Regions from separate parts of the Streptomyces chartreusis genome, predicted to be linked through region 4. Evidence: riboswitches for the same ligand, from Rfam matches in the RefSeq annotation. Region 4 holds a riboswitch; each other region holds the start of a gene.
The links. A riboswitch is a leader RNA that binds a small molecule or an ion and turns the genes downstream of it on or off. The one in region 4 is predicted to bind cyclic di-AMP.
Positions count from the first base shown of each region.

Region 1: it holds a riboswitch for cyclic di-AMP, as region 4 does, so the genes downstream of both, CP983_RS06365 (LysM peptidoglycan-binding domain-containing M23 family metallopeptidase) here and CP983_RS17965 (transglycosylase SLT domain-containing protein) in region 4, are expected to answer to the same signal.
Region 2: it holds a riboswitch for cyclic di-AMP, as region 4 does, so the genes downstream of both, CP983_RS37230 (C40 family peptidase) here and CP983_RS17965 (transglycosylase SLT domain-containing protein) in region 4, are expected to answer to the same signal.
Region 3: it holds a riboswitch for cyclic di-AMP, as region 4 does, so the genes downstream of both, CP983_RS11370 (M23 family metallopeptidase) here and CP983_RS17965 (transglycosylase SLT domain-containing protein) in region 4, are expected to answer to the same signal.

Region 1 is NZ_CP023689.1:1,533,252-1,540,927, reverse strand. It holds gene CP983_RS06390 (aspartate aminotransferase family protein) at 1-508, shown strand, start outside; gene CP983_RS06385 (helix-turn-helix domain-containing protein) at 663-1,295, shown strand; gene CP983_RS06380 (DUF6126 family protein) at 1,292-1,411, shown strand; gene CP983_RS06375 (tyrosine-protein phosphatase) at 1,424-2,221, opposite strand; gene CP983_RS06370 (alpha-galactosidase) at 2,402-4,471, shown strand; cyclic di-AMP (ydaO/yuaA leader) riboswitch at 4,771-4,936, shown strand; gene CP983_RS06365 (LysM peptidoglycan-binding domain-containing M23 family metallopeptidase) at 4,941-5,870, shown strand; gene CP983_RS06360 (SGNH/GDSL hydrolase family protein) at 6,116-6,901, shown strand; gene CP983_RS06355 (TetR/AcrR family transcriptional regulator) at 7,011-7,613, opposite strand.
Region 2 is NZ_CP023689.1:8,395,481-8,403,156, reverse strand. It holds gene CP983_RS37240 (ATP-dependent Clp protease proteolytic subunit) at 1-618, shown strand, start outside; gene CP983_RS37235 (hypothetical protein) at 626-934, shown strand; cyclic di-AMP (ydaO/yuaA leader) riboswitch at 1,354-1,486, shown strand; gene CP983_RS37230 (C40 family peptidase) at 1,490-1,963, shown strand; gene CP983_RS37225 (LysE family translocator) at 2,017-2,631, opposite strand; gene CP983_RS37220 (LysR family transcriptional regulator) at 2,740-3,663, shown strand; gene CP983_RS37215 (ATP-binding protein) at 3,668-4,126, opposite strand; gene CP983_RS37210 (helix-turn-helix domain-containing protein) at 4,340-5,209, shown strand; gene CP983_RS37205 (DUF397 domain-containing protein) at 5,219-5,446, shown strand; gene CP983_RS37200 (8-amino-7-oxononanoate synthase) at 5,527-6,654, opposite strand; gene bioB (biotin synthase BioB) at 6,828-7,676, shown strand, end outside.
Region 3 is NZ_CP023689.1:2,732,747-2,740,422, forward strand. It holds gene CP983_RS11360 (HPr family phosphocarrier protein) at 1-235, shown strand, start outside; gene CP983_RS11365 (GntR family transcriptional regulator) at 415-1,110, opposite strand; gene CP983_RS11370 (M23 family metallopeptidase) at 1,299-2,084, opposite strand; cyclic di-AMP (ydaO/yuaA leader) riboswitch at 2,097-2,262, opposite strand; gene CP983_RS11375 (M16 family metallopeptidase) at 2,476-3,864, opposite strand; gene CP983_RS11380 (M16 family metallopeptidase) at 3,861-5,237, opposite strand; gene CP983_RS11385 (DNA gyrase/topoisomerase IV subunit A) at 5,658-7,676, shown strand, end outside.
Region 4 is NZ_CP023689.1:4,200,114-4,207,789, reverse strand. It holds gene CP983_RS17965 (transglycosylase SLT domain-containing protein) at 37-765, opposite strand; cyclic di-AMP (ydaO/yuaA leader) riboswitch at 771-939, opposite strand; gene CP983_RS44955 (hypothetical protein) at 1,428-1,550, opposite strand; gene CP983_RS17960 (polyprenyl synthetase family protein) at 1,758-2,768, shown strand; gene CP983_RS17955 (CHRD domain-containing protein) at 2,947-3,963, shown strand; gene CP983_RS17950 (LolA family protein) at 4,269-5,537, shown strand; gene CP983_RS17945 (ABC transporter ATP-binding protein) at 5,590-6,699, shown strand; gene CP983_RS17940 (ABC transporter permease) at 6,686-7,588, shown strand; gene CP983_RS17935 (flavodoxin family protein) at 7,652-7,676, opposite strand, start outside.

The DNA of each region.
Region 1 (7,676 bases), 2.7 Mb from region 4:
CCGGGTGCTCGTGCACTCGGCGAGCTTCGGGTCCAACGCGCAGGCCATGGCGGCCGGGCTCGCCGTGCTGTCCGTCATGGAGAACGAGCAGATCGTTGCGAACGCGCGGGCGACCGGGGAGCAGCTGCGGTCGCGGCTCGCGGCGCTGGTCGGCAAGTACGAGCTGCTCGCCGACGTCCGCGGCCGGGGCCTGATGATCGGCATCGAGTTCGGCCGTCCCGACTCGCTGAAGCTGCGCGGCCGCTGGACCATGCTCCAGGCGGCCCGCAAGGGACTGTTCGCGCAGATGGTCGTCGTCCCGCTGCTGCGCAGGCACCGGATCCTCACCCAGGTCTCCGGCGATCACCTGGAGGTGATCAAGCTGATCCCGCCGCTGATCATCGGCGAGCGGGAGGTGGACCGGTTCGTCGACGCCTTCACCGAGGTGATGGACGACGCGCACAGCGGGGGCGGGCTGATGTGGGACTTCGGCAAGACGTTGATCAAGCAGGCGGTCGCCAACCGGTGAGGGCGGGGTAGGCACGCCGCGGGTTCGGTCGTCCCTGTGAGGGCCCCGTCGTCCCTGTGAAGGGCAGGGTCGGACTCTCGGCTCGTGTTCCGCCTGGTTTGCCTCTGAGGCAAGAAATTTGCCGCAGAGGCAAACCTGCGGCTGAATGGGGAGCATGAGCTCTCCCGAGACCTCGCCCGAGGGGGAGGCGGAAGTGCCGGCCGAGGCACTCCCCGTCGTCGCGCCCCAGCTCCGGGCCCTGCGCCGGCGCGCCGCCCTCACCCTGGAGGCCGCGGCCCGCTCCGCCGGGCTGTCACCGGCCCACCTCTCCCGGCTGGAGACCGGGCAACGCCAGCCCTCGCTGCCGATGCTGCTCGCGCTCGCCCGCATCTACGGTACGACGGTTTCCGAACTGCTCGGCGAGTCGGTCGCCGACCGGGACGCCGTCGTGCGCTCCGCCGACATGGAACCGACCGCCGCCGGCGGATGGACGTACTGGCAGGCCGGCGCCCCCGGACGCGGGATGCAGGCCCTGCGCGTCCATGTGCCGCACGGCTCGCAGGGCGACATGGTGCGGGTGCATCCCGGCGAGGAGTGGCTCTACGTCCTCGAAGGACGGCTGCGGCTGCGCCTCGGGGACACCACGCACCGGCTCGCGCCCGGAGACAGCGCGCACTTCGATTCGCTCACCCCGCACCGCATCGCCGCCCTGGACCCGGGCGGGGTGGAGCTGCTGTTCGTCCACACGTTGTTGCAGAGCCCCACGGCCACCCTGTGCCTGGGCCCCACCCCTGGAGAGACGCCATGAGCAACATCGAGGAGAAGTTCCCGCGTGCCCTGTGGGTGCGGCTCATCATCTACATCGCGGTGGGGCACGTCTTCGCCGCCTTCGTCTACTTCCTGTTCGAGGCGGGCGCGAAGTAGCCGGACGCGGCGTCAGTCGAGCAGCCGCTCCCGCAGCCGGTCCCGGGACTCGGGGCTCAGCCGCAGACCCTGCTCCAGATAGGTGTCGACGCCGCCCCACGTCTCCTCGATGGTCTCGAAGGCAGCCGTCAGATACTCGGCCCGCGCGTCGAACAGCGGGCTGAGCAGCTCCATCACCTCGGGTGAGTAGGCGGAGGCGTCGCTGCCGTTGCGCCGCACCTTGTAGCGGCGGTGCTTGGCGTTGGACTCCAGGTAGTCGGCGACGATGGCCTCACGCTCGACGCCGAGGGCCAGCAGTGTCACGGCAATGGACAGACCCGCGCGGTCCTTGCCGGCCGCGCAGTGCATCAGCGCCGGGATGCTGTCCTCGGCGAGCGAGTGCAGCACCTGGGAGTGCTCGCCGGTGCGCTCCTTGATGATCGAGCGGTAGGAGACGATCATCCGGTTCGCGCCCTTGCCGTCCGACAGGATCCCGCGCAGCTGGTCGAGGTCGCCGTCCCGGACCATCTTCCAGAACTCCGCGCCGTCCGCCGGGTCGGAGAGCGGCAGGTTGACGTTGCGCACACCTGGCAGCGCGACGTCCGGTCCTTCGAGCTTCTGGTCGGCGGCGTTGCGGAAGTCGAAGATCGTGTGCAGCCCCAGCGTGCCGAGGAAGTCGGCGTCCTCGGCCGTCGCGTGCGCGAGGTGGCCGCTGCGGAACAGCACTCCGTGCCGCACCCGTCGTCCGTCCACGGTGGGCAGGCCGCCCACATCACGGAAGTTGCGAACGCCCGCCAGTTCGGGCTCGGTAGACGGGATCTGCTGCGTCACGGGGGCTCCTCCCAGTCAGCCCCGGCGGCGCGGCTCGGCGATGCGGCCGACGGGGTGCGCTCTCGACCATACGACATGGATTCCTGAGGCAATGAGTTGTCCACAGGCGTTGCCTCGGAGCCTCGCGGCCCTTGATGATGTTGGTACTTGATCGCACCTGTTCGTCTCTGTGGGGGCTTGATGCTGGAGATCTCCGACAACGGCCGTACGTGGCTCCTCTCCGGGCCGACCAGCAGTTACGCCCTCCACCTGACCGGCGGCGACGAACTGCTGCACCTCCACTGGGGACCGCGGATCGGACTCGCCGACGCCGAGGCCCTCGCCGTGCGCCCGCTGCCGGAGTACTGGCCCTTCGAGTCCCCGCTCGACGGACGCGAGGAGTACCCCGTCGAGGGCGGCCCCCGCTTCGTGCGGCCCGCCCTGTCCGTGCGCACCGACGAGCGGCGCGGCACCGAGTGGAACTTCGAGCGCCACGACTCCGAGGGTGACGAACTGCGGTTGCGCTTCCGTGACGGCGGACTGAACGTCACGCTGCACTACCGGATGCGCGGGGACGTCGTCGAGCGCTGGGTGACCCTGGACAACCGGGGGGCCGACCTGGAACTGCTGCGCGCCGACTCCGCGGCCTGGACCCTGCCCGACCGGGAGGGCTGGCGGCTGTCGCAGCTGCACGGCCGCTGGGGCGCCGAGTCACGGCTTGCGCAGGCCCCGCTCACCTACGGCGAGAAGGTCATCGGCAGCCGCCGCGGGCACACCGGACACCAGCACCTGCCGTGGGTCGCGCTCGACACGGACGCCACCGAGGAGCGTGGCGAGGTCTACGGCTGCGCCCTCGGCTGGTCCGGGTCCTGGCGGATCGCCGTGGCCCAACTCCCGGACGCGCGCGTGCAGGTCGCCGGCGGCGCCGGGTACGACGACTCGGGCCTGCTGCGGCTGACCGCGGGGGAGACCTTCACCACGCCCGTCTTCGCCGGCCTCTGGAGCGACGGCGGCTTCGGCGGGGCGAGCCGCGCCTGGCACGCGTACCAGCGCGCGTATGTGATCCCGGACGCCGATCAGGACCGGCCGGTGCTGTTCAACTCCTGGGAAGCGACCGAGTTCGACATCTCCGAGGAGCAGCAGAGCCTCCTCGCGCGGCGGGCCGCGGCCATCGGCGTCGAGCTGTTCGTGGTCGACGACGGCTGGTTCGGGACGCGCACCAGCGACCGCGCCGGGCTCGGCGACTGGACGCCCAACCCCGACCGCTTCCCCTCCGGCCTCAAGCCGCTCGCCGAGTACGTGCACGCGCTCGGCATGCAGTTCGGCATCTGGGTCGAGCCGGAAATGGTCAATCCTGACAGTGAGCTGTATCGCGCACATCCTGATTGGATTCAGTATCAATCGGGACGAAAGCGGACGGAATTTCGCAATCAGCTGGTGCTGAACCTCGCCCGCGACGACGTCCGGGAGTACCTCTGGGAGCGGCTCGACGGGCTGCTCTCCAGCGCTCCGATCGACTATGTGAAGTGGGACTTCAACCGCTGCTTCAGCGACGCCGGCTGGCCCGGTGAGGCGTATCCGCAGCGCCTGTGGGTCGACCATGTGCGTGCCCTGTACGACCTGCTGGACCGGCTGCGCGCCGCTCACCCCGGCGTCGCCTTCGAGTCCTGCTCGGGCGGCGGCGGGCGCATCGACCTCGGCGTGCTCGGCCGTACGGACCAGGTGTGGACCTCGGACAACACCGACCCGCTCGACCGGCTCGCCATCCAGCACGGCTTCAGCCAGATCCACCCGGCCCGGGCCATGGCCGCCTGGGTCACCGACAGCCCGAACGCCATGCTCAACCACCGTGCCAGCTCGCTGCGCTTCCGCTTCGTGAGCGCGATGGCCGGGGTGCTCGGGGTCGGCGGCGACCTCGCGCGGTGGACCGAGGAGGAGCTCGCCGAGGCCGGGGAGTGGGTGACGCTCTACAAGGAGATCCGGCCCCTGGTGCAGCGCGGCGACCTGTACCGGTTGCGGCCTCCGCGGGGCGGGCTGAGCGCGGTGCAGTACGTGCTCGGGGGCGAAACGGTCGTTCTGGCCTGGCTCCAGGCGCAGAGCTACGGCGAGCCTCTTCCGGCGCTCCGGCTGCGGGGTCTGGATCCGACAGCTGCGTATCAATGCCTTGAAACGGGCGAAATTCACCGAGGGGCCGTATTGGTGCATCACGGACTGCGGGCCGGCTTGAAGGGTGACCTCGATGCGGCAGTTATTCGCCTCCGTCGCATCTAGGTGATCTGTCCGAATTGGCGTCTTCATTCCAACTCGCTCTGCAATAAAGAAAGCTGGAGCAGTGTCACGTGAGGAGCGTCATAGCCGTGACGGTGCGTCGCCCGTCATGTCCACGTAATTCATAGGCTTTTCAAGGGGCTTTGAGTCGGACGACAGTCCCATATTTCACGCACGGTGACGGCTAATTCCCACAAGGGATCAACAGGAACGCATTCGGACGGAACCTCTCACTTGTTCCCATGCGTCTTCCTCGCTTACGTTCGCCACCAATCCGGACGGACGCCCAATCCTGCCGCCGCTCGGATTCCGCGCAAACTCACCCGTGCACGGCAGGAGCGGGGGACCCACAGGTACAACCGCCTGTTCCGGTCTCCGGAACGGCTAGGGGTCAAGTCGCGCCACGGCGCGGCCGGGCATCTCCAGCCCGCACCCGACAGCTCACCTCGCAGGCGCCGGAGAGGAATTCGTCATGCCCGCGAAGGGTAAGCATCGCCGTCCGAAGTCCCTGCGCTTCACCCGCTCCATCGCCGTCGCCGGAACCGGTGGCGCCGCTCTCGCTCTTCCCCTCATGGGAGCCACCGGCGCCCACGCCGCTCCCTCGCAGTCCGTTTCGGAAAAGGCCGTTCAGTCCCTTCCGATCGCCGGCCAGAAGGCCGCCGACAAGAAGGCCGCCCAGAAGAAGGCGGACGTGCGGACCTATTCGGTGAAGGTCGGCGATTACCTTTCGAAGATCGCCGACGAGCAGAACGTCAGCGGTGGCTGGAAGAAGCTCTACGCCGACAACCGTGAGGCCGTCGGCTCCGACCCGTCGCTGATCCACCCGGGTCTCAAGCTCGCCGTCGGCGGCAAGAAGGCCGCGACGACCGCCCCCAAGTCGTCGCCCTCCAAGCCCTCTTCGGCGTCCAAGTCGTCCGCGAAGGACTCGTCCGCCGCGAAGCCCGCCGCGCCGAAGAAGGCGACCGCGGCCGCCGAGACCACCAGCACCGTCAACGGCTTCTCCGCCCCGCTGTCCGGCGCCTCCCTCGGCACCGGCTACAAGGTCGCGGGCAGCATGTGGTCCAGCGGCTACCACACCGGCGTCGACTTCGCCGCCGCCACCGGCACCCCGCTGAAGGCGGTCGGCGCGGGCACCGTCGTCTCGGCCGGCTGGGGCGGCGCGTACGGCAACCAGGTCGTCATCCAGCTCGCCGACGGTTACTACGCCCAGTACGCCCACCTGTCCTCGCTCTCGGTCTCCAGCGGCCAGACCGTGACCGCGGGCCAGCAGATCGGCCTCTCCGGCGCGACCGGCAACGTCACCGGCCCGCACCTGCACTTCGAGATCCGCACCACGCCGGACTACGGCTCGGACGTGGACCCGGTCGCCTACCTGCGCGCCAAGGGTGTCGCCATCGGCTGACGCGGCGCCACGCCAGAACCACCTGCCTGACACACGGCCGAAGGCCGGACCCCGATCCCCGGGTCCGGCCTTCGGTATGTTGCGCCCACAACACCCCTGTTCAAAGGGTTATTCCACGTTTGGTGAACACTTTAGGAGTGGCTTATCTCACCGATCGTCAACCCTTTCCTACGGTCGCGTAGGTCACATTCGAAGGTGAATCATGGGCCGATGTGGCAGACGATTCGAAGAGTGACAGCAGTGCAGTGATCGGGTCGTACGTTGCGGTGGGGGACAGCTTCACCGAGGGCGTCGGCGACCCCGGCCCCGACGGCGCGTTCGTCGGCTGGGCCGACCGGTTCGCGGTCCTGCTCGCGGACCGGCGCCCCGAGGGCGACTTCAACTACACGAACCTCGCCGTACGCGGCAAACTGCTCGACCAGATCATCGAGTACCAGCTCCCGAAGGCCGCCGAACTGGCCCCGGACCTGGTCTCGTTCTGTGCGGGCGGCAACGACATCATCCGACCCGGAACCGACCCAGACGAGGTCGCCGAGCGCTTCGAGCGGGCGATCGTCCGGCTCACCTCGGCCGTCGGCACCGTCATGGTGACGACCGGCTTCGACACCCGCGGCGTGCCCGTGCTGAAGCATCTGCGCGGCAAGATCGCCACGTACAACGGACATGTGCGGGCCATCGCCGACCGGTACGGCTGTCCGGTGCTCGACCTGTGGTCCCTGAAGACCGTTCAGGACCGCCGCGCCTGGGACGACGACCGGCTCCACCTTTCTCCCGAGGGGCACACGCGCGTGGCGCTCCGCGCGGGCCAGGTCCTCGGCCTGGAGATCCCCGCCGACCCGGACCAGCCCTGGCCGCCGCTCCCGCCCCGCGGCACCCTCGAGGTCCGCCGGGACGACGTCCACTGGGCACGCGAGTACCTGGTGCCGTGGATCGGCCGGCGACTGCGCGGCGAGTCGTCGGGCGACCATGTGACGGCCAAGGGCGCGCTGTCCCCGGACGACATCAAGATGCGGATCCGAGCGGTGGCTTGAGGGCGAATCGCTGCTCCGGGCCGTACCGATGGTCGATCGGTGCGGCCCGGACGTATGTGGTCACACCACATGTGCTCGCATCACATACGGCCTCACCGGTTCGACGCCGTCAACGCCTCCGCTCCAGCCCGAGTTCCCGGGCGAGCGCCTCGTCCACCCAGTCCTGGGCACGCGTGCGTGAGATCGCGCCCGGGTACGACGTCAGCTGTACGGCGAGCCCGTCTAGCAGGGCCGTCAGGCGCAGGGCCGTGCCGGCGGGGTCCGGGCAGGGAAACTCGCCGGCGGCGACGCCCTCGACGATCACCTCGGCGATGGCCCCCTTCCACTGCCGGTCGAGGTCCCGGGTGACCTCCTGGAGCGCGGGTTCGCGCAGCGCTGCCGCCCAGCCCTCGATCCACAGCCGCCAGCCCTTGGCCTGACCGGTCGGCGCGTACCAGCGCACGGCAGCCCGCAGCCGCCGCAGCGCCGTCGTACGGCGTCCGAGGAGCCGGCGCAGATGGGCCAGGTCGCCTTCGGCCGCATGGGTGAACGCGGCCGCGACGAGCTTCTCCTTGGTGTCGAAGTGATACAGCACCAGCGCGTTGCTCACGCCGAGCACCGAGGCCACGTCGGCGATCCTCACCGCCGCCACGCCCCGCGCCTCTATCTGCTCGACGGCGGCGCTCAGCAACTCCTCACGCCGTTCCGCCACGCTCAACCGCACTCTTGCCACGTCGTCACCCTAAAGCCTCGTCACCGGCCGTTCCCTGGCCAGGTCCGGCCGGGCCCCGCGACG
Region 2 (7,676 bases), 4.2 Mb from region 4:
CGCTACGTACTGCCCGAGTTCACCGAACGCACCAGTTCCGGCCTCAGGACGCAGGATCCGTACTCGAAGCTGCTGGAGGAACGGATCGTCTTTCTCGGCACACCGGTCGACGACACGTCGGCGAACGACGTGATGGCCCAGTTCATGTACCTGGAGCACAAGGACCCCGACCAGGACATCTCGCTCTACATCAATTCACCGGGCGGCTCGTTCAGCGCCATGTCGGCGATCTACGACACGATGCAGTTCGTCTCCTGCGACGTGGAGACGATCTGCCTGGGCCAGGCCGGGTCGAGCGGCGCCGTACTGCTCGCGGCGGGCACACCGGGCAAGCGGTTCGCGCTGCCGGGGGCGCGGGTGGTGATCCATCAGCCGGCGCTGACCGAGCCGGTCGAGGGGCAGGCCAGCGATCTGGCGATCCAGGCCGCCGAGCTGACGCGGGTGCGGGCCCGGCTGGAGGAGATGCTCGCCCGGCACACCGGACGCACCCGCGAGCAGGTGGCCGAGGACATCGAACGGGACAAGATCCTCACCGCCCAAGAGGCGCTGGAGTACGGACTGGTGGACCGGATCATCCCCAGCCGCAAGGAGACGCTCGCTCCGCCCACGGGGCGGTGACCGGCCGGTGCTGCCACCCGAATTGCCGCCGCTGCCCGCGTTGACGCGGGCGGAGGGCGAGTTGATCGACCGTTATCTGGACGTCGTGGACCTGCTCGGCCGGATCAACCCTGCGCACCACGGCGACACCTATCGCGGGCTGCGGGCCGCCCAGGCGCTCGTGAGCAGGGCGACCGAGCTGCGGGACGCGCTGGCGCTGATGCACCAGCGCGGTGAGACGGAGCTGCACGCTCCCACGCTGGCGCGTGCGTTGCGCGTGCTGGACGGCGAGCGCCGCACGGCTCGCGTCACGGTGCCCCCGCGCTCCGACAGTTGACGACCCCTACAGCCGGATTCCGGGCGCCCCGGCCCACTGCCGAGGCGTCCGGAACGGAGTTGAAACGGACCGAACGGCGTACCCCCTTTCGGCGTAGTCGGCCCTCCTTCCGTGCGGCCGTCAGGGTTGCGCAACAGGCATGACCGGCAGACGGAATCACGCGCTCCGCCCCTGGTCCGGGACTCCTCGGGTGCCTGGACACTCACCCGAACGGGGGGTCACCCACCCGAACGGGTGAGTGGTGAGTAACACCACAAACCCCCGATTCCGTTGGGTATTTCGCTCATCCGTGCGTCAAGATCCCTGTCTGACGACAAGCCCCCGCCACAGCGGCGGGGCGGTCCGGGCGGACGCCGAGTCCTGCCGCCGCCCGGATGACCGGTCGACAGGAGTGGATCGGCAGGAGTGGAGGACCCGAGCAAGACGGGTCGCCGGAGCGGACGTTCGTTCGATCCGAGCAACCCTTGGGGTGAAGCCGCGGCAACGCGGCCGGGCAACTTCGCCAGCCCGAATCCGACAGGTCATCCTTCTCAGGCGGCTGACGAAGGGTTGCGCATGACTGCGCTCAATCGTGTCCCGTCGCTCATGGTCCGGGCCGGTACGGCTTCGGCTCTCACCATCGCCGCAGTGGGCGGCTCGATAGTGGCACCCGGCTTCACGTCCGAGGCCGAGGCAGCCACGCCGGCGTCGAAGGCACTTCAGGTCGCGGCCTCCAAGAAGGGCTCCCCGTACCGGTGGGGCGCCACGGGCCCGAACCGGTTCGACTGCTCGGGGCTCACGCTGTATTCGTTCAAGAAGGCGGGCAAGAAGCTGCCCCGCACGGCTGCCCAGCAGTACAACAAGACCCGCCACATCTCGGCCAAGAACCGCAAGGCCGGGGACCTGGTGTTCTTCCACTCGGGGTCGTACGTCTACCACGTCGGCATCTACGCCGGGAAGGGAAAGATCTGGCACTCCCCGAAGACCGGGGACGTGGTCAAGCTTCAGAAGATCTGGACCAGGAGCGTCTGGTACGGCCGGGTCAAGTGACCTGCCCGGGGGCGGTGGCGGCACCCTGACGCGCCGTCACCGCCCTCGGGGCCTCACAGGGCGAGCAGCGGCCCCGCGAGCAGGGCCGCGCCGAAGGCCGTCAGTGCGGCGCCGGTGGCGACCGTGACCGCACGTGCGGCGCGCGGCCGGCGCAGCCATCTGCCGAGCCGGTCCACCAGCAGGGCGACCACCTGGAACCACACCAGGGCGATGGCCAGCACGATCATGGCCAGCAGCAGTGTCCGGGGCAGGGCCGGAGCGCCCGCGGGCACGAACTGCGGCAGCACGCTGAGGAACGTGAGGGACGCCTTCGGGTTGAGGGCGTTGGTCACGAAGCCCTGTCGCAGTGGCCGCGCGGTGGACTCCTCGCGCGTGTCAACGACTTCGGTGGGCCGCTGCCGCAGGGTCTGCACGCCCAGGTACAGCACATAGACGCCGCCGACCAGCTGGAGCGCGCGGAACAGCGCCGGTACGGCGGCCAGGACCGCCGCCACGCCGACGACCGCCATCGTCACGTGCACCAGCAGCCCCGCGCCGATCCCGAGCGCACAGGCGATGCCGGCCCGGCGGGAGACGAGGGCGTTGCGTACGACGACGGTGAAGTCGGCCCCGGGCATGGCGACCAGGCCGGCGGAGACACCGGTGAAGGCGATGAGCTGAGCGTCCATGGACCCCAGCGTGCCGCCCGCAAGCCTTCAGTAGGTATTTCGAATATTCTGGCAATCCCTAAAGCACTTCTTAAGGCAGATGCGTGACCGACGCGGAGGGAGGGCCGCATGTACGACCCGGTCCGGCTCGCCGCCCTGGTGGCGGTCGCGGAGGCCGGCTCGATCACCCGCGCCGCCGAACGGCTGGGGTACACCACGCCCGCGCTCTCCCAGCAGCTGGCCAAGCTGGAGCGCGAGGCGGGCACGGCCCTTCTGGTACGGCATCACAGGGGCACGCGGCTGACGGGTGCGGGTGAGCTGCTGGTGGCCCGGGCGCGGCGGGTGCTCGACGAGCTGGACCGGGCCCGGCACGAGCTGGCCCGGCTGACCGGCCTGTCCGGCGGCACGCTGCGGCTCGGCACCTTCCAGACGGCCGGCATCCATCTGCTGCCGCCGGCCCTGAGCGCCTTCCGCCGGGCGCATCCGGACGTGGAGCTGACGGTCGCCGACTACGAACCGTCGGCCGGTGTCGCCGCGGTGGCGGCGGGCGAGGTCGATCTGGCGCTGACGCACACCTACGAGCCCGCGGAACCGGCCCCGCTGCCCGCGTCGGTGGGCGTCGAGCCGATCCTCGTCGAGGAACTGGTCCTGGTGTCCGCGCCGGGCCATGTGCTCACCAGCGGCGCCACGCGGCTGCCGCTGACCGAGCTGGCCGGGCAGCCGCTGATCAGCATGGCGCCGGACGCTCCGGCTCGGCGGGGTGTGGAGGCGGCGCTGACCGAGGCGGGGGCCATGCCGTCGGTGCTGGTGGCGACGCCGGGGTATCTGCTGGTGTGCGCCCTGGCCAGTGCGGGGCTCGGAGTCGCGGTCGTACCGGAGATGGTGGCGCGCACGTCGGTCGCTCCGGTGGGGGTGCGCGCGCTGGAAGGCGGGCGGTTGCGCCGTACGATCTCGGTCGCCTACCGCGGCGACGAGGCGGCTCCCGCCGCGGACGCCTTCCGGGCTCTGCTGCGCGGCACGTTCGCCCGCTCCGGGCAGCCGCTGCAGCCGTGAAGGGTCAGGACTCCTGCGGTCCCGCTGCGGCGACCGGTTCGGCGGGGACCGTCCACGGCAGTTCGATGGAGACGGTCTTGCCGCCCTCGCGGGTGGGGCGCACTCTCAGCTTGCCGCCGCATTCCGCGGTCAGCCAGCGGATGATCACCATGCCGCGTCCGTTGTCCTGCTGCACGGCGGCCGGCAGCCGCTTGGGGAAACGCGGATGGCTGTCGGTGACACCGATGCGCAGGTGTTCGTCACGGTCGAGCGCGAGGTCCACCGTGAAGGTGGGTGACTGGCCGAGGGTGTGCTGTACGGCGTTGGTGGTGAGTTCGGAGACGATCAGGCGGATGGTGTCGGCCACTTCCGTGTCCGGTGGCAGGCCCCATTCGGCGAGGGTGGTGAGCACGTAGGCCCGGGCCGCGGAGACCGAGGCGGGATCGCTCGGCAGAGTGACGGATGCTTCCAGGTGATCTGCCATGGCGACGTCGTCCCTTTCCCACGGGACCGTAGTCCGACACGGAGCGGATGGTTCGAGTACGGTCCCGGACTGGTGCTTCGTCGCCAGACTGCCATTACCGCACCCGTCACGGGTGGCGATCCACCAAGATATGCATATATCTGTCGCTCGAAGCGGTGAACTCTGCGACGGCAGACCGTATTTGGGTGGCTCGGTTGGAGTAAGGAGTAGCCCATGCAGCACGGTCCCGCGGTACGCCGCCGGAAACTGGGCGCGGAACTGCGTGCGTTACGCACCGGGGCGGGGCTCACCAGCGGTGAGGCGGCCCGGCTGGCGGGCTGGCATCAATCCAAGGTGAGCCGGATCGAAACCGGCGCCAGCGGGGTGAAACCGGCCGATGTGCGGTTACTGCTCGACGTCTACGGCGTGGAGGACGCCCAACTGCGGGAGCTGCTGGTGGTGTTGGCGGGCTCCGACGAGGGCGGCGGCCGGCATCACTGGTGGCACGCGTACCGCGGAGTACTGCCGCCGACGTACCGGGACTTCATCAGCCTGGAGTCCCAGGCGAGGGCGATGCGCACGCTGGAGACGTCGGTGGTGCCCGGCCTGCTCCAGACGCCCGAGTACGCCCGGGCGGTGACCCGGGCCGCCGTCGGCGGGCTCGACGGCGACACCGACGACCGCCTCGACGCGCTGGTCGCGGTGCGTCTGGCCAGGCAGGACGTGCTGCGCGCGGATCCGCCGCTGAAGCTGAGCGCGGTGCTGGACGAGGCGGTGCTGCGCCGGGAGATCGGCGGGCCCGAGGTGATGGCGCGGCAGCTGAGCCGGCTGATGGAGGCGGCCCGGCTGCCCCAAGTCCGTCTTCAGGTGCTGCCGTTCAGGGCCGGCGAGCATGTCGGCATCACTGGCCCTTTCGTTATCTTCTCATTTTCGAGCACTTCTGATCTGGATGTGGTTGTTCTCGACCACTTGACGAGTAGCCTCTACCTCGAACGGAAAGAAGACCTCCAGGCCTACACGGAGGCCTTCAACACCCTTCGGATCCACGCCCTTTCGCCCGAGGAATCGTTGGATTACATCGCCGCGCTAGGTGGCGGTGTGTAAGGAGGCACCATGACAGCATTGCCTCGGAACCTCATGTCCAGCACCGAACTGCCAGGTGCACGGTGGTTGCGCAGCAGCTACAGCACCGGTGCGAACAACTGCGTCGAGACGGCACGGCCGCACTCCGGTCCCTGGACCGGGCTGCTCGCGGTGCGCGACTCCAAGGACCCGGCCGGCCCCGCGCTGCTCTTCTCCCCCGAGAGCTGGGCGGGTTTCACGGCCGCGCTCCAGTCCTGACCACCCTGATCGGTCCGATCAACCCTGATCGATTCTGATCAGTTCCATCCGATGTGCGAGCAGGGCCGTGTCACGCCGACTCATGGTCGTGTCTCGCCGATCACTCGAACAGCGCGCTCGATCTCGGCCTCGGAGAGGTCCGCGCGGGCGGTCAGCCTCAGCCGTGAGATGCCGTCGGGGACGGAGGGAGGACGGAAACAGCCCACGGCGAGGCCCGCCGCACGGCACTCGGCCGCCCAGCGCACGGCCTTCTCCGGGGACGGGGCGCGCACGGAGACGACCGCGGCGTCCGGACGTACCGCCTCCAGGCCCGCGGCGGTCAGCCGCGCGTGGAGTTCACGTGCCACCGCGCCCGCCCGCGCCGCCCGCTCCGGTTCACGGCGCAGCAACCTGAGCGCCGCCAGGGCCGCGCCCGCGGACGCCGGGGCGAGCCCCGTGTCGAAGATGAACGTCCGCGCGGTGTTGACGAGGTGCTCGATCACCCGCGCGGGACCGAGGACGGCGCCGCCCTGACTGCCGAGGGACTTGGACAGCGTGACGGTGACGACGACGTCGTCCGCCCCCGCGAGCCCCGCCGCCCGCGCCGCGCCGCGCCCGCCGTCACCCAGGACGCCCAGGCCGTGGGCGTCGTCGACCAGCAGGCCTGCACCGCGCTCCCGGCACGCCTCGGCGTACTCGGCCAGCGGGGCCGCGTCGCCGTCGACCGAGAAGACGGTGTCGGACACGACGACGGCCGTGCCCTCGTGCGTGTGCAGCGCCTTGCGCACCGCCTCCGGCTCGGAGTGCGGGACGACCTGGGTGGTGCCCCGGGCCAGCCGGCAGCCGTCGATGAGCGAGGCGTGGTTGCCGGCGTCCGACACGATCAGCGAGCCGTGCGGCGCCAGCGCGGTGACCGCGGCGAGGTTGGCCGCGTAGCCCGACGAGAGGACCAGCGCGGCCTCGAAGCCGCAGAAGTCGGCCAGCTCGCGCTCCAGCTCGGCGTGCAGTTCCGTCGTCCCCGTGACGAGCCGGGAGCCGGTCGCGCCGCCGCCCCAGGTGCGCGAGGCGCGCGCCGCGCCCTCGGTGACCTCCGAATGGCGGGCCAGGCCCAGATAGTCGTTGCTCGCGAGATCGAGGAGGGGTGATTCGGCGGGCCGGGGGCGCAGGGTCCGTACGAGCCCGGCGCGGCGGCGCAGCTCCGCCTGCTCGTCGATCCAGCCGAACGCCATGGTTCCTCCGGGGCTTTGGTGAGCGGTACGCAGACGTCGCTTTTGTAGGCAGTGGACAGACCCTAGCCGTACGGCGGCCCGCCCACGGTGTGGCAATACCCACACATCGAAACGACAGGGTTGTGCAAACTCACCTTGGCTCGGACGCCCTCCGTACGTCAGGATCAGCTCCCATGGACCTGCTGAACACGCTGGTGGACAAGGGGCTTCGGCGCGAGCTGCCGACCCGCGAGGAAGCCTTGGCCGTCCTCGCCACTTCCGACGACGACCTGCTCGATGTGGTGGCCGCGGCCGGCAAGGTGCGCCGGCACTGGTTCGGCCGACGGGTGAAACTCAACTATCTGGTCAACCTGAAGTCGGGCCTGTGCCCCGAGGACTGCTCCTACTGTTCGCAGCGCCTCGGCTCCACCACCGGCATCCTGAAGTACACCTGGCTCAAGCCGGACCAGGCCTCCCAGGCCGCCGCCGCCGGATTGGCGGGTGGCGCCAAGCGGGTGTGTCTGGTGGCGTCCGGGCGCGGCCCGACCGACCGTGACGTGGACCGGGTCTCCGAGACCATCAGGACCATCAAGGACCAGAACGAGGGCGTCGAGGTGTGCGCCTGCCTCGGCCTGCTGTCCGACGGCCAGGCGGAGCGGCTGCGCGACGCTGGCGCCGACGCGTACAACCACAACCTCAACACGTCCGAGGGGACGTACGGGGACATCACGACCACGCACACCTACGCCGACCGTGTCGACACCGTGCAGAAGGCGCACGGGGCCGGGCTGTCCGCGTGCTCCGGTCTCATCGCCGGCATGGGCGAGAGCGACGAGGACCTGGTCGACGTCGTCTACTCGCTGCGCGAGCTGGACCCGGACTCGGTGCCGGTCAACTTCCTGATCCCGGTCGAGGGCACCCCGCTGGCCAAGGAGTGGAACCTCACCCCGCAGCGGTGCCTCAGGATCCTGGCGATGGTTCGGTTCGTGTGCCCGGACGTCGAGGTGCGCATCGCCGGTGGCCGCGAGGTCCACCTGCGCACC
Region 3 (7,676 bases), 1.5 Mb from region 4:
CCGCCCCGCTTCCATCTTCGTCCGGGCCGCCACGGCCGCAGGTATCCCGGTGACGATCGCCAAGGCTGACGGCAACCCCGTCAACGCGGCCTCCATGCTGGCCGTCCTGGGCCTGGGCGCCCAGGGCGGCGAGGAGATCGTCCTCGCCTCCGACGCCGAGGGTGCGGACGCCGCCCTCGACCGTCTGGCAAAGCTCGTCTCCGAGGGACTCGAGGAGCTGCCCGAGACGGTCTGAATGACCTGAGCGGGTATCCCGATCGAACGGTGAAGCCGCGTCCGCCTTTCCGGCGGGCGCGGCTTCGCTGTTTTCGGGAAGGCGCCGACGGAATTCAACGCACGGCGGTGACGCATCCGAAAAAGGGCAGCGAAAATTCCCCGCCGCCGAATATCTTCTCTTTGTATACGGCGCCTGTGTTAATGCCGCAGGCTCGGCATGTTTACGGGATGTTGCGAATTCCTCACACGGTCCGCGCGCTCGCCGCCCGTGCCGAACCTCAGACGGTGCGCGGCGAGGGAGCGCTCGGTGTGCAGGGCGGTGATCGCGCGGGCGCGTTCGCCGTCGCCGCGCGCCACCGCGTCCACGATCGCGCCGTGCTCGGTCCAGGACTCCACGGGATCGGCGGGCGCCTCCACGGCGTACATCCAGGCGATCTTGTGCCGTAGCTGAGCCAGTATCGAGGTCAGGGCGGGGCTGCCGGTGGACTGGGCGAGCGTCTCGTGGAACCAGCTGCCCAGGGAGCGCAGATCGTCGCTGTTCCCGCGCCTGGCCCGCTCCTGCCCCAGCCTGACCAGGCCGCGCAGGACCTTCAGATGGGCCTCGGTGCGCCGCTGGGCGGCCCGGGAGGCGCCCAGGGGTTCCAGCAGGCCGCGCATCTCCAGCAGGTCGGCGGCCTCCTGCTCGGTCGGTTCGGCGACGCACGCGCCCGCGTGGCGCCGGGTCACCACGAAGCCCTCCGCCTCCAGGGTGCGCAGGGCCTCGCGCACGGGGACACGGGAGACGCCGTAGCGGCGGGCGAGCAGTTCCTCGGTGAGCCGGCTGCCGCGCTCGTAGACACCGGCGACGATGTCGTCCCGGATCGCCGTGCACACCGAGTGCGCCGGAATACGCATGACCGACCTCCGCCTTAATCCCCGTGAAACGTCGACGAATGACGTGTTCTCGAGGACTCTATTGCAATCGGCCGGAATTTCCGACGGCGAGCCGGAATCCATGGATATTTTTTGGTCAGCGTAACGTCCGGAAACAACGAAAGCCCCGGCTCGGGGAGCCGGGGCTTCGAGGGTGCGCGGCGGTGGCGTCAGACGTTCACGCCGTGCCCGCGCAGATAGGCGACGGGGTCGATGTCGGAGCCGTACTCCGGCGTCGTGCGGGCCTCGAAGTGCAGGTGCGGCCCGGTGACGTTGCCGGTGGCGCCGGACAGGCCTATCTGCTGGCCGGGGGTGACGGTCTGGCCGACCGAGACGCCGATGGACGACAGGTGGCCGTACTGCGTGTACGTGCCGTCGTTCATCTTGATCACGATGTTGTTGCCGTACGCCCCGCCCCAGCCGGCCTCGACGACGGTGCCGGAGCCGACCGCGTGGACGGAGGTGCCGCTGGCGGCGTGGAAGTCGACGCCGGTGTGGCTGCCGGAGGACCAGACGGCGCCGCCGGACTTGTAGCCGGTGGAGACGTACGAGCCGGCGATCGGGGAGACGTACGACAGCAGGCGCTTGCGCTCGGCCTCGCGGGCGGCGCGTTCCTTGGCCTCACGCTCCGCCTTCGCCTTCGCGGCCGCCTTCTCGCGGGCGGCCTCCTGAGCGGCCTTCTTCGCGGCGGCGGCCTCCGCGGCGGCCCGCTCCTGGGCGATGGCCTGGGCGTCGATCTGGGCCGCGATGGAGTTCTCGACGGAGATGACGGGTATGAGGCCGGTCTGCTCCGCGGCGGGCTCGGCGGCGAGCGCGGGGGCGGCCAGAGTGCCGACGACTCCGGTGGCGGTGAGCGCGGCGACTCCGGCCGCGCGGGCGGTGGTGCGCTCGAACCGGCCGGGCCTACGGTGCTTCCCGGTGGGGCGGTTCTTCCCCGTGGCGCAGGTGAACGCCATGAAGTGGCTGGTCCTTTCCTTCCCTCTCGCCTACCGGGTTAGCTGACGGGTTCGGAGCAGGAAGGTCTCCTACGGGCCCCCTCGCGACTCGCGCGGGCGTCCGATTCACCCCAGGGACTACGGGTGGGTCCCCGGCTCCCCAGGCTCGCGCCTTACGGGGACTCGGCGATGGCTGTCCGGTGCCGCGGGCGCGGCGCACTGCCTGACGGACAGCCCGGAAGACGCTAAACGCGGCGTCTTTCAATCCCCAAACGGATCGCGGCTTTTGTAGCGCATCCCACAGACCAGACAGGCAACCTCTCCCTCAATTCGGGCATAAGGGGGCCCTGGTGACTCAAGGGTCACCAGGGCCTCTGCACGCGCGTGGCGCCGGACGGCGCGAGCCCGTCCTCTACTCGGCCGCCACGACCTTGACTTCGCCGATGCCGAGGGCCTCGACGGGCTCCCGGATCTCGGCCGCGTCGCCGACGAGGATCGTCACCAGACGGTCCACCGGGAAGGCACTCACGGCCGCCGCGGTGGCCTCGACCGTGCCGGTCGCGGCCAGCTGCTGGTACAGCGTCGCCTGGTAGTCGTCGGGCAGGTGCTGCTCGACCTGGTCGGCCAGCGTGTTCGCCACGGACGCCGCGGTCTCGTACTTCAGCGGCGCCACCCCGACGAGGTTCTGCACGGCGAAGTCCCGCTCGGCGTCGGTGAGCCCCTCGGCCGCGACACCCCGCAGGACCTTCCAGAGGTCGTCCAGGGCCGGACCGGTGTTCGGGGTGTCGACGGAGCCGCTGATGGCGAGCATCGCCGCGCCCGTGCCCTCCGGGGCGGAGCGCAGGACCTGACCGAAGGCCCGCACACCGTAGGTGTAGCCCTTCTCCTCGCGCAGGACCTTGTCCAGGCGTGAGGTGAGGGTGCCGCCGAGGCAGTAGGTGCCGAGCACCTGAGCGGGCCACACACGGTCGTGCCGGTCGGGGCCGATGCGGCCGATCAGCAGCTGCGTCTGGACGGCGCCGGGGCGGTCGACGATGACGACGCGTCCGGTGTCGTCCGCGACGACCGGCGGGACCGCGCGCGTCTCGCCCGGCGAGCCGGTCCAGGCGCCCAGGGTGTCGCCGAGCAAGGCGTCGAGGTCGACGCCGGTGAGGTCGCCGACGACCACGACGGTGGAGGTGGCAGGGCGTACGTGCCGCTCGTAGAAGGCGCGTACGGAAGCCGAGTCGATGCCCTCGACGGTTTCCTCGGTGCCCTGGCGCGGGCGGGACATGCGCGCCGTCGCCGGGAACAGCTCCTTGGAGAGCTCCTTGGCGGCCCGGCGCGAGGGGTTGGCCAGCTCGTGCGGGATCTCGTCGAGCCGGTTGCGCACCAGGCGCTCGACCTCGCTGTCCTCGAACGCGGGCGCCCTCAGGGCGTCGGCGAGCAGGCCGAGCGCCTTGGTCAGGCGGGAGACGGGCACTTCCAGGCTGACCCGGACGCCGGGGTGGTCGGCGTAGGCGTCGAGCGTGGCGCCGCAGCGCTCCAGCTCGGCGGCGAACTCCTCGGCGGTGTGCTTGTCGGTGCCCTCGGACAGGGCACGCGCCATGATCGTGGCGATGCCGTCGAGGCCCTTCGGCTCGGCGTCCAGGGGCGTGTCCAGGAGCACCTCGACGGCGACGACCTGCTGGCCTGGGCGGTGGCAGTGCAGGACGGTGAGGCCGTTGTCCAGCTTGCCGCGCTCGGGCGCCGGGAACGCCCAGGGCCGGGCCTGGCCCGCCTCGGGCTGCGGGTGGAACTCCATGCTGGCGAGCTCGGTCACTGCGCCGACTCCTCGTTCTCGTCCGTGGCGGGGGCGGCCCCGTCGGTGGCGGCGGCTTCCAGTTCCTCGGCCTCGTCGGCGACCGGCTCGTACACGAGCACCGCGCGGTTGTCGGGGCGCAGCCGGGCCTGGGCGACGGCCTTGACCTCCTCGGCGGTGACCTCGAGGACGCGCTGTACGGCGGTGAACGCCAGCTGCGGGTCGCCGAACAGGACGGCGTACCGGCACAGTTCGTCGGCGCGGCCCGCGACGGTGCCGAGCCGGTCCAGCCACTCGCGCTCCAGCTGGGCCTGCGCGCGCTCCATCTCCTCGGCGGTGGGGCCCTCCTGCGCGAAGCGGGCGAGCTCCTCGTCGACGGCCGACTCGATGACGGGCACCTCGACGTCACCGGAGGTCTTCACGTCCAGCCAGCCCAGCGAGGGCGCGCCGGCCAGGCGCAGCAGGCCGAAGCCGGCCGCGACAGCCGTACGGTCGCGGCGCACGAGGCGGTTGTAGAGGCGGGAGGACTCGCCGCCGCCGAGGACGGTCAGCGCCAGGTCGGCGGCGTCGCACTCGCGCGTGCCGTCGTTCGGGAGGCGGTAGGCGGCCATCAGCGCCCGCGCGGGGACGTTCTCCTCGACGACCTCGCGCAGCTGCTCGCCGATGACCTCCGGCAGCGAGCCGTCGCGGGGGGCGGGCTTGCCGTCGTGGCCCGGGATGGAGCCGAAGTACTTCTCGACCCAGGCGAGCGTCTGCTCCGGGTCGATGTCGCCGACGACGGACAGAACGGCGTTGTTGGGCGCGTAGTAGGTGCGGAAGAACGCGCGGGCGTCCTCCAGGCTGGCCGCGTCCAGGTCGGCCATCGAACCGATCGGCGTGTGGTGGTACGGGTGTCCGTCGGGGTACGACAGCGCGGTCAGCTTCTCGAAGGCCGTGCCGTAGGGGACGTTGTCGTATCGCTGGCGGCGCTCGTTCTTGACGACGTCGCGCTGGTTCTCGAGGCTCACCTCGTCGAGCGCCGTCAGGAGGCTGCCCATGCGGTCGGCCTCCAGCCACAGCGCGAGCTCCAGCTGGTGGGTGGGCATGGTCTCGAAGTAGTTGGTGCGCTCGAAGCTGGTGGTGCCGTTCAGCGAGCCTCCGGCGCCCTGGACGAGCTCGAAGTGCCCCGTGCCCTTGACGCTGTTCGAGCCCTGGAACATCAGGTGCTCGAAGAGGTGGGCGAGTCCGGTACGGCCCTTGACCTCGTGGCGGGAGCCGACGTCGTACCAGAGGCAGACGGCGGCGACCGGCGTGAGGTGGTCCTCGGAGAGCACCACGCGCAGGCCGTTGGCCAGGCGGTGCTCCGTCGCGGTGAGGCCGCCGGATTGTGCCTCCGGTGTGGCCGTGTGACCCATGGGCAAGGTGTCCTTCCGGTCGCGTGCACTGCCTTGTGCCGAGCAGTTCGGCATAAGTTCCTGCCACTGTATGCAGCGTGCGAAGGCTCGGCGAAGTTCCCGGTCAGAACGGCTCCCTCGGGACGCGCGTGTGGCGTGTGGGTCGGATGTGCCGTCTGTGTGCGGGGGCGATCACTCCGGCGAGTGAACGCTCGTGGGGCGTGAGCTTGCCACCGAGGTCGGAGTGTCCGTGCGGGCTCCCTCGTCCGGGCCCGTCGGTACTCGATGGCGTAGTCGGTCGCCGTCGGGGCCCGCCGTCGGCGACACTTCTCACGCGCCGGGCCGGAGCCCAACATCGGGTCCTGGTCGGTGGTTGTCAGTGCCGCGGTCCACAATGGTCCGCGTCAGATCCGTCCACGCTTCAGCAAGGAGCCGGCAGCGATGGCCCGCCGTAGCACGAAGACCCCGCCGCCCGACGACACGTACGAGGAGAAGATCCTCGACATCGACGTCGTCGACGAGATGCAGGGCTCCTTCCTCGAGTACGCGTACTCGGTCATCTACTCCCGCGCCCTGCCCGACGCCCGCGACGGCCTCAAGCCGGTGCACCGCCGCATCGTCTACCAGATGAACGAGATGGGCCTGCGCCCCGAACGCGGCTATGTGAAGTGCGCCCGCGTCATCGGCGAGGTCATGGGTAAGTTGCACCCGCACGGCGACGCCTCGATCTACGACGCCCTGGTGCGCATGGCGCAGCCCTTCTCCATGCGCGTCCCGCTGGTCGACGGCCACGGCAACTTCGGCTCGCTGGGCAACGACGACCCGCCGGCCGCCATGCGGTACACCGAGTGCCGTCAGGCGCAGGCCACGAGCCTGATGACCGAGTCGATCGACGAGGACACGGTCGACTTCACCCCGAACTACGACGGCCAGGAGCGGGAGCCGGTGGCGCTGCCCGCCGCCTTCCCGAACCTCCTGGTCAACGGCGCGTCCGGCATCGCCGTCGGCATGGCCACGAACATGCCGCCGCACAACCTCGGCGAGGTCATCGGGGCCGCCCGCCATCTGATCCGCCACCCGAACGCGGATCTCGAAACCCTGATGAAGCTCGTCCCGGGCCCCGACCTGCCCACCGGCGGCCGCATCGTCGGCCTGGCGGGCATCCGGGACGCCTACGAGACGGGCCGCGGCACCTTCAAGATCCGCGCCACGGTCGAGATCGAGACGGTGACCGCCCGCCGCAAGGGCCTCGTCGTCACCGAGCTGCCCTTCACGGTCGGCCCGGAGAAGGTCATCGCCAAGATCAAGGACCTGGTCGGCTCCAAGAAGATCCAGGGCATCGCCGACGTCAAGGACCTCACCGACCGCGAGCACGGCCTGCGCCTGGTCATCGAGATCAAGAACGGCTTCGTGCCGGAGGCGGTCCTGGAGCAGCTGTACAAGCTGACGCCGATGGAGGAGTCCTTCGGCATCAACAACGTCGCCCTGGTCGACGGCCAGCCCCTCACCCTGGGCCTCAAGGAGCTCCTGGAGGTCTACCTCGACCACCGCTTCGAGGTCGTCCGGCGCCGAAGCGAGTTCCGCCGCAGCAAGCGCCGCGACCGGCTGCACCTGGTCGAGGGCCTGCTCACGGCTCTCGTCGACATCGACGAGGTCATCCGGCTGATCCGTTCCAGCGAGAACAGCGCACAGGCGAAGGAACGCCTGATGGAGCGCTTCTCCCTCTCCGAGATCCAGACCCAGTACATCCTCGACACGCCACTGCGCCGTCTCACCAAGTTCGACCGCATCGAGCTGGAGTCGGAGAAGGAGCGGCTGAACGCGGAGATCGCCGAGCTGACCCGGATCCTGGACTCGGACGCGGAGCTGCGCAAGCTGGTCTCCGCCGAACTGGCCGCGGTGGCCAAGAAGTTCGGCACCGAGCGGCGTACGGTCCTGCTGGAGTCGGCGGGCACCCCGGTCTCCGCCGTGCCGCTCCAGGTGGCCGACGACCCGTGCCGGGTGCTGCTGTCCTCGACGGGTCTGCTGGCCCGTACGGCGAACGGCGACCCGTTCGCGGAGGACGGCGACGCGAGGCGCTCCAAGCACGACGTGATCGTCTCGGCGGTGCCGGCCACGGCCCGCGGCGAGGTGGGCGCGGTGACGTCCACGGGCCGGCTGCTGCGGATCAACGTCATCGACCTGCCGCAGCTGCCGGAGACGGCGTCGAGACCGAACCTCGCGGGCGGCGTGCCGCTGGCGGAGTTCGTGTCGCTGGAGGACGGCGAGACGCTGGTCTGCCTGATCACGCTCGACGAGTCGTCGCCCGGCCTGGCGCTCGGCACCGCACAGGGCGTCGTGAAGCGTGTGGTGCCCGACTACCCCTCGAACAAGGAGGAGTTGGAGGTCATCACGCTGAAGGAGGGCGACCGGATCGTCGGCGCGGTCGAGCTGCGCACCGGCGAGGAGGACCTGGTCTTC
Region 4 (7,676 bases):
ATGGGTGGCTCGCTGCTCCCCGTAGGGCCGCTGCTTCTAGTAGGGCCCGTTCACGTTGTCGATCGAGCCGTAGCGGTCGGCCGCGTAGTTGCACGCGGCCACGATGTTCGCGACGGGGTTGTAGGGGTCGTACACGGTCCCCGGCACGTGGTAGGCCGCGAAGGTGGGGTCGATGACCTGGAGGAGGCCCTTGGACGGGGTGCCGGCCACGGCGTTGGAGTCCCAGTTGTTGATGGCCAGCGGGTTGCCGGACGACTCACGCATGATGTTGCGGTGAATGCCCTCGTACGAACCCGGGATTCCGTTCTGTCCCATGATGTCCAGGGCGTTGCGGATCCAGCCGTCGAGGTTGTCCGGGAACGTCTTCACGGAGGACTGGGTGGCCTGCGCGACGGAGGACTTCTTGGCGGGCGCGGCGGCCTTGGAGGCCGTCTTGCCCGGCGTGCTGACCTTCTTGGTCGCCCGGACCTTCAGGTCGGTGCCCGGGTGGATCAGCCGGGGGTCGTCGCCGATGGCCTTGCGGTTGTCCTTGTAGAGCTGCTTCCAGCCGCCCTGGGAGTCGTAGCGGTCGGCGATGCCGTAGAGCGTGTCGCCCTTCTTGGTGGTGTACGCGACGGAGCCGACCTTCGCCGTCGCGGGCTCGGCGGCGGTTGCGGCGGTCGCGCCCAGGAGGGGGAGGGCGAGAGCGGCGGTGCTGGTTCCGGCGATGACGGCACGGCGGGTGAGCGGGGTGGTGCGGGGGCGGCGGTGCTTGCCTCGGGGCATGGCGCTGTTCCTCTCCGACGCCTGCGAGGTGAGCTGTCGGGTTCGGGCGGGAGATGCCCGGCCGGGCCACCGTGCGGCAGCGCGACTTCACCCCTAGCCGGGCCGGCGCGCCATGAAGGCGTCCGGTCCGGCGGCTTACCTGGGTCCCCCGCTCCTGCCGTGCGTTTGTGAGTTACGTGGGTGGATGACTCGGGCGGCGGCAGGATTAGGCGTCCGCCCGACGAGCGGGAACGTATGCGAGAGCACATGCCCGGAACAAGTGCCGTCGTCACCTGTAGGGCAGTTTGACCTTGGTCTGAGGCGAATGAGGCGCTTGATCCTTTGCGGTTGTTAATCCTCAACTTGCTTTCGGGGCAAGGCGGGAAGGGATGCTGTCGGAGGGGTGTGTCGACGGGCGTGAGTGACCCAACTCACTGGCAGGCGCAAGAGCGGCAAATCGGGCAATGGCTCCAACTCGCCTTTATCCGGCTGTCCGTGGAGTCCGTTTTTCCCGTGCTGGACGGAAAAGCGCGCCTTCGCCCTGCGTGCGGACCGCCTCGCGATGATCTCCGTTCCGTCCAACGTGCGTGCGCGCAAGGGGAGTTCCGTCGCGCCATGGCCAGCGCTTCCGGGCGCATATGTCGACCCTGAGGGTGGAACCTCGTGCGCGGTGCGAGTCGTTGTCATGGCAGTCCTCCGTCCGGCCGGCGGAGGGTGTGATCGGTGAGCCGGCCGTCGACGGGGGAGGTCAGATGGGTGAGGGCGGCCGGGACGGCCGGGACGGCGGCGGGGCCGGTTCGGGACACGGCTCGCTACTTCCGTATAAGTCGATCGATATCCGGCCTTATCAGGTGATCAAAAACATACCGGCCGTGATCCGATACCGCCCGTGGTGGACGGGTGGGCGGCATCGGTGATCGAAACCTGACCGGATACGCTGACTTGAGTGATGGCAGCGACCTATCGACAAACCGTGTAACAGCCAGTGGACACCAGCAGACAGGAGACCCCTCGTGACCGTCGTCGGGCCGTTCGGGCTGAGCGTGCGGGACCAGGCTCTGGAAGCCGATGTCCAGGCCGGATTGGCGGCTGTCGAGGAGGGATTGCTCGAAGCCACCAAGAGTGAGGTCCCCTTCATCACCGAGGCCGCCCAGCATCTGGTGCGGGCGGGTGGGAAGCGGTTCCGGCCGCTGCTGGTGATGCTCGCGGCCCAGTTCGGGGACCCGTACGCGCCGGGGGTCGTCCCCTCGGCCGTCGTCGTCGAGCTCACCCATCTGGCCACGCTGTACCACGACGACGTGATGGACGAGGCGGCCGTACGGCGCGGGGTCGACAGCGCGAACGCCCGCTGGGGGAACTCCGTCGCCGTGCTGACCGGCGACTTCCTCTTCGCGCGGGCCTCGCACATCCTCGCCGACCTCGGGCCCGAGGCGGTCCGGGTGCAGGCCGAGGCGTTCGAGCGGCTGGTCACCGGGCAGATCCTGGAGACGGCGGGGCCGCAGGACGGGCGCGACCCCGTGGATCACTATCTGGACGTGCTCAGCGGGAAGACCGGCTCGCTGGTGGCGGTCTCGTGCCGGTTCGGGGCGATGATGTCGGGCGCCGACGAGACGGTCGTCGACGTGCTGACCCAGTACGGGGAGCGGCTGGGCGTCGCCTTCCAGCTGGCGGACGACGTGCTGGACATCGCGAGCGACTCGCACGAGTCCGGCAAGACGCCGGGCACGGATCTGCGCGAGGGCATCGCGACCATGCCGGTGCTGCGGCTCCAGGAGCGTGCCGCGCGGCTGGGGCTGGCCGAGGACATCGCGCTGCGCGAGCTGCTGGAGTCCGACCTGAGCGACGACGCGCGGCTGGCGGAGGCGCTTGCCGGGCTCCGCGAGCACCCGGCGCTGGAGCAGGCGCGACGGGACACCGTCAGGTACGCGGAGGAGGCGCGGGCCGCGCTGGCGCCGCTGCCGGACATGGACGCGAAGGCCGCGCTGATGGAGCTGTGCGACGCGGTGGTGCACCGGGCGGGCTGAGGATCGGCCGCCCCCAGTCGGATCGGCCATCCCCTCTCGGATCGGCCACCCCCACTCGGTACGTGACGCACGTCACAAGCCTGGACTGAGTCCAAACTAAGATCCGCTCCGTATGAATGCCCAGAAGCTGACGCAGGGGGCGTCAGCTGCATTACGGGGAGAAAACAGAATCATGGGCATGAAGACGACGTTCTCGAAGCGCCGCAACAGCCTGATCGTCACCGCCGTCGCGGTGGCCGCCGCCGGTGGTGTCGCCGCCGCGGTGATTCCCGCCTTCGCCGCCGGAGGTGACCGCGCCGACCACGCGGGCCACGCCGGAAGCGACACGCAGGGGATCGTGAGCCAGAGCGGGACCGCCCGCGGCACCGGCGGCAGCGGGGGCACGATCCTCGCGGCCTCCCTCCGCGGGGCCAACGAGGTGCCCGTCGAGGGCGGGCCCGCCGTCGGGGACAAGGACGGCGCCGCTCTGGAGTTCGTGAAGGTCAAGGGCGACAAGGTGTCCGTCGCCGTCACCTGGCGCGGCACCGGCCGGCCGACCGCCCTCCACATCCACCAGGGCGCCAAGGGCACCAACGGCGGCATCAAGATCGACTTCGGCGGCCTGCTCGGCAGGAGCAAGGGGCACAGCGTCACCGGCACCGTCGAGGTGAAGGACCCCGCCCTGCTCAACACCCTCAAGAACGACCCGAGTTCCTTCTACGCCAACCTCCACACGGCCGAGTTCCCGGGCGGCGCGGTGCGGGGGCAGCTCCACAAGGTCACCGTCGCCGGGTTCGACTTCCGCGACGCGCTCGACAACTTCCAGGCCTCCGTCGTCAAGGGCAAGCAGATCTACGAGTGCAAGCCGGCCGACGGCGGCGGGTACGCGTTCGCCCAGCGGGACGTCAGCGCCGTGCTCGGCGGCCGTATCGCGCACTCCTTCGTGGCGCCCAACTCCGGTACGCCGCAGTGGATCGCACGGGACGGCAGCGCGGTGACGGGGTCCGTCATCTCCAGGACCCCGAACGGCGAGAAGAACATCCCCGAGCTCGACCTGAAGGCCACTCAGTCCGGCAAGCACCACGGGCTGCTCGCCGACACCGCCGAGATCCTGCGGCTGAACACCGTCGGCGGAGTGGCCCCGACCGGATCCTGCACGCCCGGCGCGATCGTCGGTGTGCCGTACCAGGCGGACTACGTGTTCATCAACGGCTGATCGGCGGCCGCGGCGGCCTGAACGGCCGTCCGCGCGGCGCCCACCCGGCGGCGTTCTCCCCGTCGACCCCTACGGGTCGGGGGAGGCGCCGCCTCCGTGTGTCATACCGCAGGTGTACACGGAGTTGGCTCCGGAGGCTGACGAATCTCCCTGGCCGATTTGGTCAGATGGAGACCACGGAAACACCACTCCTCACCGATTCGGGTGAGAATGGCGGCTACGGGGTGGGCGAGTGCGGGGTCACAGGACTCGCGAGCGAGGGAACGAGACGGACAGCCGCCGCCGACGACGGAGGTAAGGCACACATGGCACCGTACGAATCCGAGGACAGCACGACCGCAGGGGAGGCCGACGACCTGCGCGCGGGGCGTCGCAAGGCCGCGCGGTACGTCGTTCCGGTCGCGGTCGTGGGAATCGCGGCGGCGACCATCGGGCTCGTCCCGGCGATCGCCGACTCCGGCGACCCCGACCTGCCGGACATCACCGCGCAGCAACTCATCGAGAAGATCGCGAAGTCGGACGTGGAGCAGCTGTCCGGCACCTTCAAGATCACCACCGACCTGGGTCTGCCCGACCTCGGCGGGCTGGGTGCCGGCTTCGCCTCCGGCGCCATGGCCTCCGGCTCGGGTGACGGATCGTCCGCCGACCCCTCGGCCAAGCTGACCGAGCTGGCGTCCGGCACGCACACCCTGCGCCTCGCCGTGGACGGCGACGACAAGCAGAAGCTCTCCCTGCTGGAGAACGCCTCCGAGTACAGCCTCATCCACAACGGCAAGGACATCTGGGGCTACGACAGCAAGTCCAACGAGGTCTTCCACGGCACCGCCGACGAGGCGCAGGCGGACAAGGGCAAGTCCGAAGAGGTCCCCGCCACGCCGAAGGAGTTCACCGAGGAGGCCCTGAAGGCGGTCGACGACACCACGTCCGTCACCGTCGACGGCACCGCGCAGGTCGCGGGCCGGGACGCCTACCGGCTGGTCATCAAGCCGAAGCAGTCCGGGAGCACGGTCGGCGCGATCAGCGTGGCCGTGGACGCCGAGACCGGCATGCCGCTGAAGTTCACGCTGACTCCGTCGAGCGGCGGCGCGGCCGTGATCGACGCCGGCTTCACCCAGGTCAGCTTCGCCAAGCCCGCCGGCTCCACCTTCGACTTCACCCCGCCCAAGGGCGCGACGGTCACCGAGGAGGGCGAGCTGGACAAGGCGGCCCGCGAGCACGGCGGCGCCAAGTCCGAGGACGGGCTGGGCAAGGACTTCGAGAAGGAGTTCGGCGGCCCGCTGACCGGAGGCGCGCTGGGCAACGGCGCCGAGGGCGGCCCCGAGGTCATCGGCGAGGGCTGGAACTCCGTGGCCGTCTTCGACACCGGCGGCGAGGGCATCCCGTCCGGCAGCGAGGTCGGCGGCGACATGGGTGGCTTCCTGGACTCCCTGGGCGACAAGGCCACCGGTAAGTTCGGCTCGGGCACGGTCTTCAAGACGCGTCTGATCAACGCCCTCGTCACGGACGACGGCAAGGTCTACGTCGGCGCCGTCACCAAGGACGCGCTCGTGAAGGCGGCGGACTCGGGCAAGTAGCCCACCGCCGACCGCCCCACCCGCACCACGAAGCGAGGAGCCCGAGGCGCCGATGGAGGAACCGCCCGCCGGGAATGCTGACGAGGCCGACCGGAGCCGGCAGGCCGACGAGGCCGCGCACGCCGGTCGGTCCGCGGCGCCCGGTGACGGTGGTCGGTCCGCGGCGGCCGGTGACGGTGGTCGGTCCGCGGTGCTCGGTGAGGGCGGTCGTTCCACGGCGCCCGATGACGGCGATGCCGTGATCGCCACCCACGGCCTCACCAAGCGCTACCGCGGTGGACAGCTCGCCGTGGACGGTCTCGATCTGGCCGTCCCGGCGGGCAGCGTCTTCGGCTTCCTCGGCCCGAACGGCTCGGGCAAGACCACCACCATCCGCATGCTGATGGGCCTGATCGAGCCCACCTCCGGTACCGCACGCGTGCTCGGGCAGCCCATGCCCCGGGCCGCGCGCGCCGTACTGCCGCACGTCGGCGCGCTCATCGAGGGACCCGCCCTGTACGGCTTCCTCTCCGGCCGCGACAACCTCCTGCGCTACGACGCCGCCGACCCCACCGCCGATCCCCGCACCCGGCGCGCCCGCGTCACGGCCGCGCTGGACCGGGTGGGCCTGACGGCCGCCGCCGGCAAGAAGGCCAAGGCGTACTCGCTCGGCATGAAGCAGCGGCTCGGGCTCGCGGCCGCGCTGCTCCAGCCGCGCAGGCTCCTCGTCCTCGACGAGCCGACCAACGGCCTCGACCCGCAGGGCATGCGCGAAATCCGTTCGCTGGTCAGGGAGCTGGCCTCCGACGGCACGACCGTCTTCCTCTCCTCCCACCTCCTCGACGAGATCGAGCAGGTCTGCACCCACGCCGCCGTGATGGCCCAGGGAAGGCTGATCACCCAGGGCGCGGTGGCGGAGCTGGCGGCCGGGACACGCGGCCGGCTCGTCGTGACCACCCCCGACACCGGGGACGCGGCCCGGGTGCTCAAGGAGCAGGGCGCCGGCGATGTCGTCATCACCGACGACCGGGTGACCGCCGAGCCCCCGGACCGTGATCTCGCGGACGTCAACGCGGCGCTGGTGAGGGCCGGGGTCCGCGTCCGCGGCTTCGGCGTCGAACGGGCCTCTCTGGAGGACGCGTTCGTGGCACTGACGGGGGAGGGGTTCGATGTCGCGGGCTGACGTCGTCGAGCAGGGCGGCGCGATCGGAACGGGCCGCAAGCCCAGCCCTCTGTGGACCTTCGGTCTCTTCCGCAGCGAACTCGTCACGACCTTCCGGCGCTGGCGCACCCTCGCACTGCTCGCCGTCCTGGCCGCCGTGCCGATCCTGGTCGGCATCGCCGTGAAGATCGAGACCGGCGACGGCTCGTCCGCGGGCGGTGGACCCGAGGGCGGCGGCGGTCCGGCGTTCATCTCACAGATCACCAACAACGGCCTGTTCCTGGTCTTCACCGCACTCGCCGCGACGCTCCCCTTCTTCCTGCCGATGGCGATCGGCGTCATCGCGGGCGACGCGATCGCGGGCGAGGCGAACGCCGGCACCCTCCGCTACCTCCTCGTCGCCCCCGCCGGCCGCACCCGCCTGCTGCTCACCAAGTACGCGACCACGATGACGTTCTGCCTGGTGGCCACCCTGGTGGTCGCGGTCTCGGCGCTCACCGTCGGCGCGTTGCTGTTCCCGCTCGGCGATCTGACGACCATCTCCGGCACCCGGATCAGCTTCGGCGAGGGCCTGGCCAGAGCCCTGCTGATCGCCCTGGTCGTCGCCGCGTCACTGATCGGCGTGGCGGCGCTCGGCCTGTTCGTCTCGACGCTGACCAACAGCGGGATCGCGGCGATGGCGACGACGGTGGGCCTGCTGATCACCGTGCAGATCCTCGACCAGATCCCCCAGCTGCACGCGCTTCAGCCGTACTTCTTCTCGCACTACTGGCTGTCCTTTGCCGACCTCATGCGCGAGCCCGTCTACTGGGACGATCTGGTGAAGAACCTCGGTCTCCAGGGCCTCTACGCGGCGGTGTTCGGCTCGGCGGCGTGGGCGAGATTCACGGCGAAGGACATCACGGCGTAGGACATCGAGGCGTAGGACATCGAGGCATAGGACCTCACGGCCCAGGACCTCACGGCGTGGCGCTCAGTCGGTCTCGTACGGGAAGCGC